DNA from 2 places in the Enterococcus sp. AAFC-DPL-5182 genome. Region 1 is predicted to be linked to the other one. Evidence: predicted binding sites of a transcription regulator. Region 1 holds the regulator's gene; the other holds the start of a gene.
The links. The regulator NrdR, encoded in region 1, represses ribonucleotide reductase genes. The targets are predictions, from matches to a motif close to ACACNATATATNGTGT.

Region 1 (3,199 bases):
ACGGTACGTTTGTTGATCTTCAGCAGATAAATCAACAGAATCATTTTTTTGAAACTCACTAGTTTTTTGTTTTTTATCTGGGTCATAAGTTCGATAGACCGCTCTTTCAAAGTCTTTGATATCAATCTTGCTTGTATAATAGTCAAATGATTTAGAGCAAAAATCGATCATATCCAATTCAGTGATTCCAAATAAATTGTGAAAAACAAAGACTTCTTCTTTGAATCCATTACTATTATCCGGCAGCTTAATTCCTAATTTTTCGATTCCTTGAAGAAAGTACGACCAGTCAAAACTTTCATTAACTGCACTTACTGTTTGTGCAGGGCGTGGATCGATAAAAGATTGCTCCATTCTGCTTAACTGTTCACTATGAGATAGAATTTGCTCCTCTTTGAAAACATAAGCATCTTTAAATCCAACTGAAACTTCCGCATAACCAGTTAAGTTTACAAATGTTGGTTGAAACCGTTCAAATAATTTGTCTAATTTTCTTTGTCCCACACTATTCAAAAGTGTCAACGACAGAACTTCATCTTTAAAAAAACGTTCAGCAGTTTCAGGGTGATTTAAACGATACATGAAATGCACACCTAACTCAGAATCGTTTTTTGCAAAAGTCGACAACAGTCCAATCCCTTCTAGCTTTTTTCGGGCTGTTTCGATTTGTTTTATACTCATATCCATCATCGTAATCAAATCAGCATGAAAAAGTGATTCACTAGTACCTTTCCCTTCCACTTCCGATAAAAGTGTCAAATATAAACTGAACGCTTCGGCACCAATAATCGGTTGATATAAAAGCGTCAATATCGTTTGTTCTTGATTGGATAATGGATAAGGTACGGCTACTTGAAAAATACTTTTAGGATGGACTTCTTTCCAACTGTCTTTCAAAGAAAGACCTCCTTATTCATTGGTTGTATCTGAATTTGAAGATTTTGCTTTATCCACGATACCTTGCAGTTCTTTTAAGAAGACACTCATATCTTTAAATTGACGATATACACTAGCGAATCGAATATACGCAATTTCATCTAAATTGACTAAATCTTCCATAACATACTCACCAACTAAAGTAGTTGAAACTTCATTTTCACCCAAACTACGAACACGGTTTTCAACATTATCAACGATTTGTTCCATTTGTTCCATGGCCACTGGACGTTTTTCCGCAGACCGAATCAACCCACGTAAAATTTTCTCTCTATTAAATTCTTCCCGATCACCATTTTTCTTGATAACAAGTAGCGGAGCTGCTTCGATTCGCTCGAATGTTGTAAATCGGTAATTACAATTTTCGCATTCTCTACGACGACGAATTGCACGCCCATCATCTGCTTGACGGCTATCAATTACACGGGAATTATTATGATGACATCTTGGACAACGCATAATATTCACCTCATTTTATCTTATGCTATCTATTTATAAAGTTTCGTTTTAATTTACTCTCCATATTATAACATGAAATGCTTCAGAAACCAGACATTAACTGTTACTTCTTAACCATTTTTTTTAGTTTATTCAGATTTCATTTAATAACAATTTTCTAGATTCAAAAAATAACTGAGTAAGATAACAGGCTAAATGTCTTGTCTTGCTCAACTACTCTCTTGTTAAAGTTCTGTTTTGTCTCTCATTCCACACTCCATATTCTTCTGAGCCATATAGCTCCAAACTCGATTTAGAGATAATAGAACGATTGCCTATGAACTATAAAATAGAAAGTAAAGAAACACAATCCATTTATCTCGATTTGCTAAATCGTTTCTGGGAATAGCAAGATATGACAAGGAATAAACGGACTCAATGTTAATGGAGCCTATAAAATAAACGAAAAATCGTTCATTATAAAAATTAGTCAATATACATAGTTATGATTGATTTAAACTCGGTTGAATTTTTTTCAATTAGTTAAATTAACCATTCTTTAATCGCATCACCCCTAATCTTTACCTCATGACTTATCATACTTATCAGACCAACATATTCACCTAAATTAACGCTACTTCTTTTTTCTTTCTATTCTCCATTCCCTTTTTGTTTTTTACATTTCTGTTGTTCAAAAAAGAGAATACAGATTTCAAGATATCGATTATGTTTACCGACACAATATCGTTATTTTAAATTAGATTTTACAAACAGCTTCAAAGTAGGTTGAAATTTATCAAAAACAAAAAAGATGTATAATCAGCAGTTATACATCCTAAACTTTTTTCAATTCATCGTAAAATTTAAATTTCCGAAAAAACAATTATGCATCTTTGTTATACTATAAGAAATTATTTTCTAATACCCAGTCCTTCACTATTTTTTCTGTTTCTTGAATGCTTTTTTGATTATCAAATATTATATCAGCTTTTTCTTTTTTCTTTTCAATTGACAATTGACTATTTACTCGTTGATTCGCTTCAGTTTCAGTTAAATTATCTCGTTTCATCAAACGAATCATCTGAGTTTTTTCAGGTACATAGACAACGGCTACTTTGTCAACAAACGCATCATACCCACCTTCGTATAATAAAGGTATATCCACAACAATCAGCGAAGCTTCATTTTTTTTGGCTGCAATCTGAGATAAAATAGCCTCTTTGAGAAATGGGGATAATAATTCATTTAATTGTGTTCTTTTTTTTTCATCTGAAAAAACAATGTCTCCAAGTTTTTTTCGATCTAATGATCCATCTGAGTATAATACCTCTGAACCAAAAGTAATTGCTATTTTTGTTAATGCCGGAGTTCCTATTTCAACAATTTCCCGAGCGATCACATCGGCATCTACCACAGGAAATCCTAATCCTTTAAATACGTTAACAACCGTACTTTTCCCCGTTGCGATTCCACCAGTCAAACCTAAGACCATTCCCATTGATCAATTCCTCGCTTTCAATGTCTGGCACTTCGGACAAAAATGGGTCCCTCGTTGAGCGACTTTTATTTTCTTAATTGGTGTTGCACATCTTGGACAAGGTTTTTCCGTCTGACCATAGACATTTAATGAGATTTGAAAAGTCCCAGCTTCCCCCAGTGCATTTAAATAACTGCGAATTGTTGTTCCGCCGGCTTCAACAGCACGTCCAAGAACATCAATGATTGCATGATATAGCCTTTCGACTTCTTTAGGTTTTAAAGTATCAGCTGGCTGTTCTGGATGAATTTTTGCTTCCCACAATGCTTCATCTACATAGATATTACC
Region 2 (3,199 bases), 720 kb from region 1:
CGAATAATTTCATAACAGGAACCACGCCACTAGCAGCGCCTTCGTATCCTTTGATCGGTGCTCCGGCTTCACGTAAATTTGCTAATGTGATCCCCACACCGCCGCCAATACGTGATAATTGTAAAGCAGAGTTGATCGAACGGCCGATACTGTTCATATCATCTGTCACTTGGATCAAGAAACAAGAAACAAGCTCACCACGACGTTTACGTCCAGCATTTAAGAAAGAAGGTGTCGCAGGTTGGTAACGTTGGTGGATCATCTCATCAGCTAAAACTAAAGCCAATTCTTCGTTGCCATCAGCAAAATACAATGCATTGAAAGCCACACGATCTTCGTAGCTTTCTAAGTATTCAGTTCCTTCATTATTTTTAAGTGCATATTGTGAATAAAACTTGTACGCTGCCATAAATGATTTGAATTCAAACTGTTGTTCATCAAGAAACGTATATAGTTGTTCAATAAAACCCATAGAATATTTTTCAATAAATGCTGTTTCTAGGTAGTCATTTTCGATCAAGTAATTAATTTTTTCTTCTATAGTATTAAAAGTTCTTGTATTAGGAAGAACATTTTCTTTGAAGAAAGCTTCCAACGCTTCTTTATCCTTATGTAAAGGAATTTGTCCATCTACAGGACGATTGATCTCATTATTCAGCTTAAAATAGCTAACATCTTTAATTTCTTTTAGACTCAAGTTCATTCACTACTTTCTTAAAGGATTCCACGTCTTCGTTCGTGCCGCTAAATTCAAACGCAAAAAGCATTGGAACGTTGTAATCACGTGCTATGTCTTTGGCTGTATACACATATAACTCTGCGAAATTGAGGTTTCCGCCTCCAGCAACGCCTTGCAAGTATTCTTGATTGTTTTTGTAATCAAGAAAATCGTTCACTACTTCAGTGATTTCTTGGTCATAAGTAGGAACGACTAAGACAAAAGGCTCATTTATCTCAAAAAAAGGATTCGCAGGCTCAATTTCATAAGCTGCTAAATCCAATTTTTTAATGAAGCGTCTCGTTTGTCCGGTGACTGAAAAATAAACAATTTTCATTTTAGCTAGCCAATTGTTTTAATTGATCAGGACGGAATCCTACAACTGTTGTAGCATCAGAAGTGATAACCGGAACACTTTGGAATCCTTGTTCTTTTAACCAGTCGATTGCGTCTGGTTGGATATCGATATTTACTTCTTCAAATGCTATATTATTCTCGCTTAAAAAGCGTTTTGCCATTTTACATTGGATACAATTATTTTTAGAAAAGATTTTTACGTTCATTTTTAATTCCCCCTCAATTAGTTTACTTCACTAGTATAAATCTCTCACGGAAAAAGTCAACACTTAGGCACTACATATTGTGGTTGTTTTTAGATGTAATACCATGTTTTGTGTTTTTGAAAGAAATATGAAAGCACGTATTCTCTAGATTTGAGCGACTTTTATTGCTATTTTTGTGTTTAAAAAAGAAATTTATTAAATTTTGACTTGAAATTTTTTATTCGTAAAGCACAAGATGTAGTGGCCAATCGATAAGAGACACACAAAAAAGGGAACCTATTTTTGTGGGGGAAATATTTTCTTACTATAGGTAGAAAGAAGATTGATTTAAGTATCACAAAAAGGTATACTTGATGAGAACGATTATCAATATCAATGGTATTTTTTATGAAACTTTTTCACAATCATGAAATAGGTTTGAATAGATAATTTCACGAGCTAAAACTGACAAAAAATAGGAGGACCACACAATGTTGACACTGGCACAGGCAAAGTTGAACAAAGTTTATATAATTGAAGAGATACAGGCAGAAGGTTTTGCGAAAAAGCACTTGAATAATCTTGGTCTTGTGCCGGGTGGGAAAGTTGTGTTGGTGAATTATTCTAGTGAGAATGGTATTGTTTTGTTGCGCAACAGCCGAATTGCAATCAATTTATCTGTATTAAAACAGATTACAATAGTAGAAAAAAGCATTGACGAAGAAAACTGGCTATCTCTAGATCAATTAACAGTGGGTGAAAAAGCCCGTGTAATTGGAATTCACGGACAAGGGGCGGTCAAAAGACGATTGATGGATATGGGACTAACCAAAGGGGTGGATATTCTTGTCAGAAAAATGGCGCCTTTAGGGGATCCAATCGAAATCAATCTTCGCGGGTATGAATTAACGTTAAGAAAAAATGAAGCAGAATTAGTCTTGGTACAGAAAGAGGGGTAGAAAAATGAAAGAACAGCACATTGCTCTGACGGGGAATCCAAATAGTGGAAAGACAACAGCGTTCAATGCATTAACAGGGGCAAATCAATATGTAGGAAATTGGCCAGGTGTGACTGTCGAGCGAAAAGAAGGCAAGCTAAAGAAAGAGAAACAAATAACGATTCAAGATTTACCTGGTATTTACTCTCTTTCTCCATACACACCAGAAGAAGTAGTTGCCAGAGACTATTTACTAACTGGGGAACCAGATGTCATCGTCAATATTGTTGATGCGACAAATTTAGAAAGAAATCTGTATTTAACGACTCAATTGATGGAAACGGGTATTCCTGTTGTAGTTGGATTGAATATGATGGATATTTTAGATAAAACTGGAAGGAAAATCAATACTGAAAAACTTTCTTATGGTTTAGGTGTGGATGTACTAGGGATTAGCGCGTTGAAAAATCGGGGACTTGACGAGTTAGTAAAAAAAGCAGTTAAAGCAGTAGAAGCCTCTTCCTCAGAATTAAACTATCCGACTTATGACAATCGCTTAGAGGCCGCCTTAAATGAAATCATGGATGTATTAGGGAACAATGTAGTGGAGAAACAAGTCCGCTGGTATAGTATTAAATTATTCGAAAGAGATGCTAGAGTCCATGAAGAATTAGAGTTAAGCTCGTTACAACAAAATGAAATAGAAGAAATCATTAAGATCACAGAACAAATTTTTGGAGATGATAGTGAAGCCATCGTAATCAATGAACGATATGAATTTATTACCCGTTTAACGGCTCTTTGTTCGATCGAAAAAAATGAAATCACATTCAGTACAAGTGATAAAATTGATCGCATCGTCACCAATCGTTGGTTGGCTTTACCGATTTTTGCTTTGATTATGTGGTTCGTTTATTATTTAGCGATTCAAACTGTAGGCACAATGGGAACCGATTGGATCAATGATGAGTTGTTTGGCAATTTTGTACCAAATACTGTTG

Region 2: the regulator NrdR is predicted to act here: its motif matches at 1,349-1,364, upstream of nrdH (glutaredoxin-like protein NrdH).

The regions. Positions count from the first base shown of each region.
Region 1 is NZ_CM177101.1:1,612,044-1,615,242, reverse strand. Features, by position in the region: gene AC4BB7_RS07415 (replication initiation and membrane attachment family protein) at 1-897, opposite strand, end outside; gene nrdR (transcriptional regulator NrdR) at 910-1,395, opposite strand; gene coaE (dephospho-CoA kinase) at 2,276-2,872, opposite strand; gene mutM (DNA-formamidopyrimidine glycosylase) at 2,876-3,199, opposite strand, start outside.
Region 2 is NZ_CM177101.1:892,564-895,762, forward strand. Features, by position in the region: gene nrdE (class 1b ribonucleoside-diphosphate reductase subunit alpha) at 1-697, opposite strand, end outside; gene nrdI (class Ib ribonucleoside-diphosphate reductase assembly flavoprotein NrdI) at 678-1,055, opposite strand; gene nrdH (glutaredoxin-like protein NrdH) at 1,057-1,281, opposite strand; gene AC4BB7_RS04085 (FeoA family protein) at 1,752-2,219, shown strand; gene feoB (ferrous iron transport protein B) at 2,224-3,199, shown strand, end outside.